3 regions of the Arthrobacter sorbitolis genome follow, and region 3 is predicted to be linked to each of the others. Evidence: predicted binding sites of a transcription regulator. Region 3 holds the regulator's gene; each other region holds the start of a gene.

Region 1 (4,051 bases), on a different contig from region 3:
GAGCCACGCACCGGGTGGGAGCGTCCCGGCGGGTCGTCGGTCCGACTGCACGACGGCGGCGGGAAGGGGATCGGTCCTAGCGCGCACCGGCGGTCCTCCGGACGAGCAGGGTGATGAACAGGGCGCTGCCGACCACGGAGACGATCACGCCGACGGGCACCTCGTAGGGGAAGCGGACGACGCGGCCCAGGATGTCGCAGGCGAGGAGGAACCCCGCGCCGCACAGGGCGATCCAGGGGACGGCGCGGCGGACGTTGTCCCCGATGAGCAGGGACACGAGGTTGGGCACGATCAGGCCGAGGAAGGGGACGGCCCCCACGACCACGACGACGACGGCGCTGATGAGGCTCACCAGTACGAGCCCGAGGTTCATGGTGCGGCGGTAGTCCAGGCCGAGGTTCGTGGTGAACTCCTCGCCCATGCCGGCCACGGTGAACCGGTCGGCGCACACGTACCCGACGACGGCGAGGACGGCGACGATCCACAGCAGCTCGTAGCGGCCGCGGACGAGCCCGGAGAAGTCGCCGATCATCCACGTGTTGAGCGTCTGCAGCAGGTCGAAGCGGTAGGCGAAGAACGTCGTCCCTGCCGCGATGACACCACCGAGCATGATGCCCACGAGCGGCACGATCAGCGTGTTCCGCAACGGGATCCGGCGCAGGACGGACAGGAAGAGCGCCGTGCCGGCGACGGCGAAGAGGGCGGCGATCCCCATCTTCGCGACGATCGGCGCGGCGGGCAGGAGCAGTGTCGCGACGAGGATCCCGGCGGTGGCGGATTCGACGGTGCCCACGGTGGACGGCTCGACGAAGCGGTTGCGGGCCATCAGCTGCAGGATGAAGCCCGCGACGCTGAGCGCCACACCGGCCAGGACGACCGCCAGGGTGCGCGGGACCCGGCTCACGAGGAACGTCTGCCGGACGCCCGCGTCGCCTGCGAGCAGATCGGCGGGGGAGACCGCCGAGACCCCCACGAACAGGCTGACGAGGGCGAGCAGCAGCACGGCCCCACCCGCGGCCCAGAGGACCGGGCGCCGGGGCGGGCCGTGCTGCTGTGCCGGCCGCTGCGGCCGGAGGGAGAGTGCTGGCATGGGGGAGCCCGCCGCGGGAGCGGCAGGGAGGATCAGGCCGCGACGGCCTCGTGGACGGCCGAGACCATGGCGTCGAGGTTGTTCAGGCCGTACCCGATCAGGTACCAGCTCGCGGAGTCGAGGTAGGTGACGTCGTCGTTCCTCGCGGCCTCCGTGCCGTTCACGAGCTCGTTGTCCAGGACGGCGGAGCCGGCAGCGCCGGCCTCCCCGACGGCGGCGTCGCGGTCGATCACGAAGAGGTGCGCGGGGTCGATCTCGGCGATGTACTCGAAGGAGACCGCTTCACCGTGGGTGCCCTCGCTCTTCACCTCGGCGGCGGGTTCCACGCCCAGCACGTCGTGGATCAGGCCGAACCGGGATCCGGCGCCGTACGCGGTGACCTCGCCCGCGCTGGTCATGAGGACCAGGCCGTCGCCCGCGGAGGCCGCGGCGTCCTTCGTCTCGGTGATCCGTGCGTCGAGTGCCGCCAGGCGGTCGGCCACCTCGTCCTCGGCGCCGAAGATCCTCCCGAGGGACTCGGTGTGCCCGGTGAAGCTCGCCAGGGGATCGGCCGCATCGACGCTCAGGTCGATGGTCGGCGCGATCTCCGAGAGCTCGTCGTAGGAGTCGGCGACACGGCCGGAGATGATGATCAGGTCCGGGGCGGCGGCGGCGATCGCCTCGAAGTCGGGCTCCTTCATCGAGCCGATGTTCGTGGTGTCCCCGCCCTCGTAGGCCGACAGCTGCGCGGGCAGCGTCCCCTGCGGGACACCGGCGACCTCCACGCCGAGCGCGTCCAGCGTGTCGAGGGCGCCGAGGTCGAACGTGAAGACCGTCCCGGGATCCACCGGCACCTCCGTGGTCCCCTGTGCGTGCGCGACGGAGACGGTCGAGGTCGCCGCGGACCCGTCGGCAGCTTCGGAGGAACCACCGCACGCCGTCAGCGCGAGGGTGGCCGCAGCAGCTGCGGAAAGGACGGCGAGGCGCACGTGTGCCATGGGATGAGCTCCGTGGGGGAAGGGCCGGGTGGGCCGGAGGTGGAGGACGCGGAGGTAAGGATAGCCTTACTCCCTCGAATGTAGAGGGCCTCCCGGCAATTACGCAACTGAAGCATGTCCTATTGTGTTGGGACCCGGTTGCAGGGGGCCGTCCCACCGCTCCAGCTGGCACTCGCCTTGACCGAGTGCCAGCGCTTGCATACAGTCGGAGTTGGCACTCGCTCACTGCGGGTGCTAATCCCGAGGGAAGCGTTCGCCGGCACCGCGACGACGGTTCACGCCCAGCCCGACGGCCCCCATTCCATTGGTATCGAACGCAAAGGAGAGCCCGAGTGTCGGTCTCTATCAAGCCCCTTGAGGATCGCATTGTGGTCCGCCCCCTCGAAGCCGAGCAGACCACTGCTTCAGGCCTCGTCATCCCTGACACCGCCAAGGAGAAGCCCCAGGAGGGCGAGGTCGTGGCAGTCGGACCGGGTCGCGTCGACGACAACGGCAACCGCGTGCCCGTCGATGTCGCCGAGGGCGACATCGTCATCTACTCGAAGTACGGCGGAACCGAAGTGAAGCACGGCGGCCAGGAGTACCTGGTGCTCTCCGCCCGCGACGTCCTCGCAGTCGTCGTCAAGTAGTACCCCCTGAGGAGAAGCCCCGGCCCGCAACGGTCGGGGCTTTTCCTCGCCACTCCTGAAAGGAACCAACAGTGGCAAAGCAGTTGGAATTCAACGATGCCGCCCGCCGTGCCCTCGAGGCCGGCGTGGACAAGCTCGCGAACACCGTCAAGGTGACGCTGGGCCCCCGCGGACGCAATGTGGTGCTCGACAAGAAGTGGGGTGCCCCCACCATCACGAACGACGGCGTCACGATCGCCCGCGAGATCGAGCTCGACGACCCGTACGAGAACCTCGGCGCCCAGCTGGCCAAGGAGGTCGCCACCAAGACGAACGACGTCGCCGGTGACGGAACCACCACCGCCACGGTCCTGGCACAGGCGCTCGTCAAGGAGGGCCTCCGCAACGTGGCCGCCGGTGCGGCCCCGGGGCAGCTCAAGCACGGCATCGAGGTCGCGGTCGAGGCCGTCGCCAAGCGCCTGCTCGAGAACGCCCGCGAGGTCGTCGGCCAGCAGACCGCCAACGTGGCCTCCATCTCCGCGCAGAGCACCGAGGTCGGGGACTTGCTCGCCGAGGCGTTCGAGAAGGTCGGCAAGGATGGTGTCATCACCATCGAGGAGTCCTCCAGCACGCAGACCGAACTCGTCCTCACCGAGGGCATGCAGTTCGACAAGGGCTACCTCTCGCCGTACTTCGTGACCGACGCCGAGCGCCAGGAAGCCGTCCTCGAGGACGCGCTCATCCTCATCAACTCGGGCAAGATCTCCTCGCTGCAGGAGTTCCTCCCGCTGCTCGAGAAGGCGCTCCAGGCCGGCAAGCCGCTGTTCATCATCGCCGAGGACATCGAGGGCGAGGCGCTCTCCACCCTGGTCGTCAACAAGATCCGCGGCACCCTGAACGTCGTCGCCGTCAAGGCCCCGGGCTTCGGCGACCGCCGCAAGGCCATGATGCAGGACATCGCGACCCTCACGGGTGCGCAGGTCGTCTCGCCGGACCTCGGCCTGAAGCTGGACCAGGTGGGCCTCGAGGTGCTCGGTTCCGCACGCCGGATCACCGTCACCAAGGACGCCACCACGATCGTCGACGGCACCGGCAGCGAGTCCGACGTCGCCGACCGCGTGGCGCAGATCCGCGCCGAGGTCGAGCGCACCGATTCCGACTGGGACCGCGAGAAGCTCCAGGAGCGCCTCGCGAAGCTCGCCGGCGGTATCGGCGTCATCAAGGTCGGCGCCGCCACCGAGGTGGAGCTCAAGGAGAAGAAGCACCGCATCGAGGACGCCGTGTCCTCCACGCGTGCCGCACTCGAAGAGGGCATCGTGGCCGGCGGCGGTTCCGCGCTGGTCCACGCCGGCAAGGCGCTCGACACCGACCCGGAC
Region 2 (4,051 bases), on a different contig from region 3:
GAAAGGCCTGATGCCGCGGCAGGGCATCCAATGGAGGAAGCATGCAGCACGCCCTGGAGTTACGGGACCTGACCAAGAGGTACGGCACGCGGACAGCGCTGGACACCGTGTCGCTCACCGTACCTCCCGGCAGCGTGGTGGGGGTGATCGGCCCCAACGGCGCCGGCAAGACCACCACGATGCGCCTGATCCTCGGCCTGATCAGGCCGAGCGGAGGTACGGCGACGATCCTCGGCGCGGATCCCTGGCGGGCGGGACCGGGCCTCCGCCGCCGTATCGGCTACCTCCCGGGAGAACTGAGGCTCGACAGCCGCATCACCGGCGCGGATCTGCTCGGGCACTTCGCGCGCATCTCGGGCCCCGTCGACGGACGCTTCCGCAGTGAACTGGTCGAACGCCTCGGCCTGGATCCCTCCCGCCGGGTGGGCACCCTGTCCAAGGGCAACAAGCAGAAACTGGGCCTGGTCCAGGCGTTCATGCACCGGCCCGAACTGCTGGTCCTCGACGAGCCGACCTCGGGCCTCGATCCCCTGGTCCAGCGGGAGTTCCTCGCCCTCGTCCGGGAGGCGAGGGCGGGCGGGCAGGCCGTCTTCCTCTCCTCCCACGTGATCTCCGAAGTGCAGCACGGTGCCGACCATGTCGCGGTGCTCCGCGAGGGCCACCTGGTCCGCTCGGCACGCGTCGCCGACCTGCGCGACGAGGCTCCCCGCTCGGTGCGCCTCGAGCTGGACCACGCCCTGACCGAGGCGCAGACCCGGGCCCTGGACCGCGCGGGCCTGGAGATCCTCGCGACGGAGGAGTCGCACGGTGACGCCGGCAGGCGTGTGGTGGTGGAGGGTCGCCTGTCGGGTTCGCCCGCGGCCCTGATCCCCCTCGTGGCCGAGCTCGCGCCGCAGGACGTCGTCATCGAGGAGCCCGACCTCGAACAGGCCGTCCTCGGCCTGTACGGCCGGCCCGGCCCGCTGCACGCCGGAGCGCGCCATGGCTAGCACCCTGCCCCTCGTCCGCCACGCCGTGCAGCGCTCCCGCGTCGGGCTGGTCGGCTGGTCCGCGGGCGTGGTGGCCGCGAGCCTGCTCTACCTGCCGATCTATCCGTCCATGGGGGCGTCCGGCCAGCTCCAGTCCGTCGTCTCGTCCCTGCCTCCGGAACTGGTCTCCACCCTCGGCTTCGACTCGATCACCACGGGCGCGGGCTATGCGCAGGCGACCCTGCTGGGACTGATCGGTTTCGTCCTGCTGACCATCGCCGCCGTGGGCTGGGGAGCGGCCGCGATCGGCGGCGAGGAGGAGAGCGGCGCCCTCGAACTCACCCTCGCGCACGGCGTCACGCGCACGCAGGTGGCCCTCGAGGCGGCCCTCGCCCTCGGCCTCCGGCTCGCCGTCGTGTGCAGCGTCCTGCTGGTGGCACTCCTCGCGCTGGACGGACCCTCCGGGCTCGGGATACCGGCGGGCCACGCCGTCGCCGGGGCGTTCGCGCTGTACCTGCTGTCCCTGCTGAGCGGCCTGGCGTCGGTCACCGCGGGCGCCCTGACCGGTTCGAGGACGGCCTCGATCGCGGCGGGCGCGGGCGTGGCCGTCCTCGGCTACGCCTTCAATGCGCTCGGGAACCAGGCGGAGGCCGCGCGCTGGGTGAAGGACCTCTCCCCCTACGACTGGGCCTTCTCCCCGGCGCCGCTCGCCAACGGCCTCGGGAACGGTGCGGCGGGCGGCATGGCGGTGCTCCTCGGCCTCTGCGGCGTCCTGGTGGTGGCCGCCGTCGTGGGGCTGTCCCGCCGCGACATCGGCCGGTAGCACCGACCGGGCTACTACTGGCGGTACCCCTCCACCTGGCTGACGGGCCGCGCATCGGCGTCGGCGGGGTTCCCGCCGGCGTCGGCCTTCGCACGGCGCTGGCGGAGCAGGTCCCAGCACTGGTCGAGGTCCTCCCCCACCTTCTTCAGGCGTGCGACGTGGTCCTGGTGCGCCTCGGCCGCGCCGGCGTCCTGCGGCTGCTCGCGGAGGTCGTGTTCCTCCTGCACGAGTGCCTGGATGCGCTGGAGGAGGTCCTGGTCGTCCATCGTGCTATCCCTTCGTCGTCGCCGGTCCGGCGTGAGCGGATGATCAGCAGGCTTTTCTTCAGGCTACTGAGGCGGTGGGCGGTTGACCAGCACGATCACCGGCCTATCCAGAGGGGCGTGCCGGGGAATTTGGCGCGGCGCCCGGATGCCCTAAGCTGTTGGAGAACCAATTGCCTGTGTAGCTCAGTCTGGTAGAGCATCCGCTTCACACGCGGAAGGCCCGGGGATCGAGGCCCCGCGCAGGCACGAGGATCAGCTGGTGGCAGCACCCTGGAAGGCCCGTACCGATCCGTCGGTACGGGCCTTCTGCGTTGCCCCGGGACGTCGGGAGTTCGTTGTGGGCGAACACGGCGATTGCTGGCACTCGCAGGGGTCGAGTGCTAACATTTTTCCGTAGTTGAGCGAAGGACGCTCAACCTCCAGATGCGAAGGAGTTGTTTCCAGTGGCCATGAAGTTCGATCCATTCCGCGAGCTGGACCGCGTTGCCGGCGCCCTCCTCGAGAGCCGTCCCGGACTCCGCCTCATGCCGATGGACCTCTACCGCGAGAAGGACCACTACATCCTCTCGGCGGACCTTCCGGGCATCGATCCCGGATCGGTCGACATCGACGTCGACGGCCAGCTCCTCACCATCCGCGCGGAGCGCACGCTGCGCAGCGCCGAGGGCGTGAAGTGGCTGACCCGCGAGCGCGAGAGCGGCTCGTTCCTCCGCCAGCTCAGCCTGGGCCAGGGCGTCGACACCGAGGGCATCTCCGCCCGGTACGAGAACGGCGTCCTGAGCGTCGCGATCCCGGTCAGCGAGCGCGCCAGGCCGCGCAAGATCGAGATCGTCAGCGGCGAGGACTCGGCGCCGGTCCGGTCCAGCGCCGTCCGCGGTCCGACCTCCGGCAGCGGACACCAGGACGCCGTCGAGTCCTGATCGCCCTACCAGTACCCCCGGGCCCCGTGCCCGGGGGTACTGCGTCGGAAGGACCCCTTGCGGCGTCGCGCGCCGGGCACGAAGGATGGGGATATGGACTTCACACCCACCAAAGCAATCGTCACCGGCTCCGATTCCGGCATCGGCCGGGCCACGGCCATCGCCCTCGCAGCGGCAGGCTGCGACGTCGGCGTCACCTGGCACTCCGACCAGGAGGGCGCGGAGGAGACCGCGCGCCTCGTCCGGGAGAAGGGCGTGCGGTCCGCCGTCGCGCAGCTGGACACCACGGACGCCCCCGCCTGCGGTGACGTCGTCGACCGGCTCGCGGAGGAACTCGGCGGCCTCGACGTCTTCGTCAACAACGCGGGCGTCAACGGCGGCACCATGTTCATGGAGACCGACTGGGACACCTGGCGCGGCACCATGGGCGCCAACCTGGACGGCGCGTTCGTCTGCCTCCAGCGCGCCGCACGGCACATGCTTGACGGCGGCAGGGGCGGCCGCATCATCGCCGTCACGAGCGTCCACCAGGAGCAGCCGCGCGTGGGCTCCGCGGCCTACGACGCCTCCAAGCACGGGCTCGGCGGACTGATCCGCACCATCGCGCTCGAGCTGGCCGACCGTGGCATCACCGCGAACGCGGTCCTGCCCGGCGAGATCAACACCCCGATGAACTCCTCCGAGGACGAGGACCCCCGCACCATGGACCGCCCCGGGATCCCCGTGGGCCGTCCGGGAGCGCCGGAGGAGATCGCCGACGTCGTCGCCTTCCTCGCCTCCGGGGCCTCGAGCTACGTCAACGGCGCCTCGTTCGTCGTGGACGGCGGGATGCTCCTCATGGGTCCGCAGGCCGGCTCGCACCTCACGAGCGGGGACTGGCGCACCCTCTGATCCGTCGAAGGACGGGCGGCAGTCTTCAACGGACGTTCATGCGGCGTTCAGGAGCGGTGGCTAGCGTGGTGTTCCCGACCTCTCCGTGAAAGGCCCGCCATGGACGCCCCCCTCACCCCCGATACCGACCTGCAGGACTGGTCCGGCGTCAAGCGCGGCGAACACGTCACCCTCCAGCACTCG
Region 3 (4,051 bases):
GCCTCCACGGCCTGCTCGTCACGGCCGCCCTTGGCGAGAGCCTGCACGAGCACGAGACGATGCAGGGGTGCCGGGTCCTGGCCCGCCGTCTCGACACGGAGCTCGACCGTCCCCGCGCCGACCGCCGTGATGACACCGCCGAGGCGGTAGCCGGCGCCGTCGGAGACGTCGATGTGCTCCCCCGGAGTGAGCCGCCGCACGGTGGCGGCGTGGCGCCCCTCGTCCCCGCCGAGGACGAACAGGGCGCCGGGCACGGCAGCCCGGACCGGGTCACCCGGCCCGAAGAACAGGGGTCGCGTCATGCTCAGCGGTTCCCGAGGCGCTCCCGCAGGCGCGCGAACACGCCCGAACCGCTGCTGGCGAGCTGTCCGTCCGTGTACTCCTCGCCGCGCAGCTCCGCGAGCCGGCGCAGGAGCTCCTCCTGCTGGTGGTCGATGTTGCGCGGGGTCTCGACGTTCAGGTGGACGCGGAGGTCTCCCCTGCCCTGGCTCCGGAGGTGCGTGACCCCGAGTCCGCGGAGCGTCAGGATCTCACCGGACTGCGTGCCGGGCTTGATCACGAGTTCCTGGTCGCCGTCGTACGTCTCCAGGTGCACGCTGGTGCCGAGCGCGGCCGCCGTCATGGGGACGCTCAGGGTCACGTGCAGGTCGTCGCCGTCGCGCAGGAAGGTCGAATCGGTGTTGACCCGGATCTCCACGTACAGGTCGCCCTGGGGTCCGCCGGCGATCCCGGCCTCGCCCTGCCCGGCGAGCTGGATGCGCGTGCCGGTACCCACGCCGGCGGGGACCTTGATGGTCAGGGTGCGCCGGGCGCGGATGCGGCCCTCGCCGCTGCACTCGTGGCAGGGGCTGGGGATCACGGTGCCGTAGCCCTGGCAGGTGCCGCAGGGTGCGCTCGTCATGACCTGCCCGAGGATGGACCGGACCGCGCGCTGGACCTGGCCGGACCCGCCGCAGATGTCGCAGGTCCGGACGGACGTGCCGGGCTGGCAGCAGGTGCCGTCGCACGTGGGGCACACCTCCGCGGTGTCCACCTCGATCTTCTTGTTGGCGCCGAAGACGGCGTCCCTGAGGTCGATGCGCACGTTGATGAGGGCGTCCTGCCCACGGCGTGTCCGCGACGGGGCGCCGGCCTGCTGCCCTCCGCCGCCGAAGAAGGTCTCGAAGATGTCCTGGAACGCGAACCCGGAGCCCGAGTAGCCGGCGCCGTACCCGTTGTCGGTCCCGTTCTCGTTGCCCGTCGTGTCGTAGACGCGGCGCTTCTGGGGATCGGAGAGCACCTCGTAGGCGTGCGTGACGCGCTTGAACTCCTCGGCGGCGTCGTCACCGGTGTTCACGTCCGGGTGGAGCTTGCGCGCCAGCTTGCGGTACGCCTTCTTGATCTCCTCGCCGGTCGCGCCCTGCGCGACCCCGAGGACCTCATAGTGATTACTCACTCGTGCACATCACTTCCTGTTGGGAACTTCTGTCTCTGCTCGCCGGTACGGCGGAAATGCGGGGGCGCCCCGGGAGGCGCCGGCCTACTCCTCGAGGACCCTCGAGAGGTAGCGGGCGACGGCGCGCACGGCGGCCATCGTCGTCGGGTAGTCCATGCGGGTGGGCCCGAGGACGCCGAGCTTCGCGCCCGCGTCCGGTCCGTAGCCCGTCGCCACGACGGAGGCCCCCGACAGGCCGCCGTACGGGTTCTCGCTCCCGATCCTCACCGAGATGCCCCGGGCGTCGTACTCCATCTCGGAGAGGAGCCGCAGCATGACCACCTGCTCCTCGAGTGCCTCGAGGACGGGGCCGATGCTCAGCGGAAAATCGCCGGTGGACCGGGCGAGGTTCGCCGTCCCGGCCAGCAGGATCCGGTCGTCGCGGCCGAGCCCTGCGAGCTGCTCCAGCGTCCTGATGATCGTACCCCCGTGGGCCCGCAGCGGAGGGGGCAGCTGCGACAGCGCCCCACCGAGCTCGGCGGGCAGCACCGACAGCTTCACACCGGACACGGCCGAGAGGATCCGCTGCCTGAGCTCCGCGAGCTCGGTCTCCTGGATCGCCGCCGGGGTGCGCACGATGCGCTGCTGGACGGTGCCGTTGCTGGCGATGAGGACGACGAGGATCTGCTGCGGAGCGAGCAGCACGAACTCTATGTGCCGGACCGACGCTCCGCCGACGCGCGGGAACTGGACGACGGCGACCTGGTTGGTGAGCTGCGCGAGGAGCCGCACGGTCCGGTCCATCACGTCGTCCAGGTCGTCGGCACCCTCCAGGAGCGTCTGGATGGCCTTCTTCTCGGCGGCCGAGAGCGGCTTCACCTCGGAGATGCGGTCGACGAAGAGGCGGTAGCCCTTGTCCGTGGGGATGCGGCCGGAACTGGTGTGGGGGGCCGCGATGAGCCCCTCCTCCTCGAGGACAGCCATGTCGTTGCGGATGGTGGCGGACGAGACGCCCAGCCGGTGGCGGTCGACGAGGGCCTTGGAGCCGACGGGCTCCCGCGAGTGGACGTAGTCCTCGACGATGGCCCGGAGCACCTCTAGGCGTCGTGGTTCACTCATTCCTGTGTCACCTCCGGGTCCGCTCCTGACGACTGCGCTTCACGGGTGGTTCCGAACGGTTAGCACTCGACACACCCAAGTGCCAAGTCTAGTACGTCGGCACCGATTGTTAGCATTGGGGACCGGGCCGCGGCAGACCGCCGGAGCCCCCACGGGAAGGACACGCTCGGCATGGAGTACGGCTGGGGAGCACAGGACATTGCGGCTCCGAAGCGGGCCGTCCTGCCCGACGTCCCGGTCGAGAAGGACATGGTCCTGGAGGACGTGCAGAGCGGTTTCGTCGGTGCGGTGGTCCGCGTCGAGAAGTCCGGCGGACTGCACGTCATGGTCCTCGAGGACCGGCGCGGGAAGACGCGCACCTTCCGGCTCGGCCACGGATTCCTCCTCGACGGCGCGCCCGTGCACGTCGTCGCCCCCGTCGTGCGGGCGGCACCCGCTGCCACGCGCACGGCGTCCGGCTCCCTCAGGGTGGACGGAGCACGTGCGAGGACGGCGCGTGCCAGCAGGATCTGGGTGGAGGGCAAGCACGACGCCGAACTGGTCGAGAAGGTGTGGGGCGACGACCTGCGGCTGGAGGGGATCGTCGTCGAGCCGCTGCACGGCGTCGACGACCTCGAGGGGGCCGTGCGCGCCTTCGGACCCGGGCCGCAGCGGAGGCTCGGGATCCTCGTCGATCACCTCCTGCCGGGGACGAAGGAATCGCGGATAGCGCAGCAGGCGATGACCGTGCCCGGCGCCCGCCACCACGTCCTGATCGTGGGCCACCCCTACGTGGACGTCTGGCAGGCCGTGAAGCCGGCCGCGCTGGGCCTCGACGCGTGGCCGGTGGTGCCCCGCCACCAGGACTGGAAGACGGGCATCCTCGCGGGTCTCGGCTGGCCGCACTCCGATCAGGCCGCCGTCGCACACGGCTGGAGGCGGATCCTCGCAGGCGTCAGCACCTACGCCGATCTGGAGCCCTCGCTGCTCGGCCGGGTCGAGGAGGTCATCGACTTCCTGACCGCACCGCCGGGGAGCGATTGAGCGGCTCAGCACCGGCCACCACGTATCCTAGAAGCACACTCCCGGGGAGAGTTCCCGCCAGCCACCGAAGGAATCGACGTTGTCCAACACTGCCGACCACCAGCACCACGGCCGGGGCGAGTCCCGCCCCGCGTTCGAAGGCACGCCGGCAACAGCCCTTCCGCTGACGGCCTCCGAGGACCGCCAGTTCGCCACGCTGGCGCACTTCGGCGGGATCCTGGGTTTCATCCCCTCCCTGCTGATCTACCTCATCTTCAAGGACCGCGGCCCGTTCACCGCCCAGGAGTCGAAGGAGGCGCTGAACTTCACGCTCCCGCCGACCGTCCTGGCCCTCGCCGCCTGGCTGCTGTCCCTCGTGCCGGTCGTCGGCGGCTTCTTCGCCGTCGTGAACGCCCTCATCTGGGTCACGATCACGATCTTCTCCGTCAACGCGGGGATCCAGGTCAACCGCGGACGCCCGTACCGGTACTCCCTGAACCTGCGCCTGATCCACTG

Evidence for each region. The regulator HrcA, encoded in region 3, represses chaperone genes, less so after heat shock. The targets are predictions, from matches to a motif close to TTNGCACTCGNNNNNNNCGAGTGCNAA.
Region 1: the regulator HrcA is predicted to act here: its motif matches at 2,233-2,259, upstream of groES (co-chaperone GroES).
Region 2: the regulator HrcA is predicted to act here: its motif matches at 2,415-2,441, upstream of ACX80K_RS09320 (Hsp20/alpha crystallin family protein).

Annotation. Positions count from the first base shown of each region.
Region 1 is NZ_JBTNDM010000002.1:723,792-727,842, forward strand. It holds gene ACX80K_RS08095 (iron chelate uptake ABC transporter family permease subunit) at 1-87, opposite strand, end outside; gene ACX80K_RS08100 (ABC transporter permease) at 77-1,090, opposite strand; gene ACX80K_RS08105 (siderophore ABC transporter substrate-binding protein) at 1,123-2,067, opposite strand; gene groES (co-chaperone GroES) at 2,400-2,696, shown strand; gene groL (chaperonin GroEL) at 2,768-4,051, shown strand, end outside.
Region 2 is NZ_JBTNDM010000003.1:192,438-196,488, reverse strand. It holds gene ACX80K_RS09345 (hypothetical protein) at 1-11, shown strand, start outside; gene ACX80K_RS09340 (ABC transporter ATP-binding protein) at 42-989, shown strand; gene ACX80K_RS09335 (ABC transporter permease subunit) at 982-1,791, shown strand; gene ACX80K_RS09330 (DUF2630 family protein) at 1,806-2,057, opposite strand; tRNA gene ACX80K_RS09325 (tRNA-Val) at 2,230-2,303, shown strand; gene ACX80K_RS09320 (Hsp20/alpha crystallin family protein) at 2,507-2,977, shown strand; gene ACX80K_RS09315 (SDR family oxidoreductase) at 3,071-3,868, shown strand; gene ACX80K_RS09310 (hypothetical protein) at 3,968-4,051, shown strand, end outside.
Region 3 is NZ_JBTNDM010000001.1:404,760-408,810, reverse strand. It holds gene ACX80K_RS02015 (16S rRNA (uracil(1498)-N(3))-methyltransferase) at 1-302, opposite strand, end outside; gene dnaJ (molecular chaperone DnaJ) at 305-1,435, opposite strand; gene hrcA (heat-inducible transcriptional repressor HrcA) at 1,520-2,533, opposite strand; gene ACX80K_RS02000 (DUF3097 family protein) at 2,705-3,556, shown strand; gene ACX80K_RS01995 (DUF4870 domain-containing protein) at 3,636-4,051, shown strand, end outside.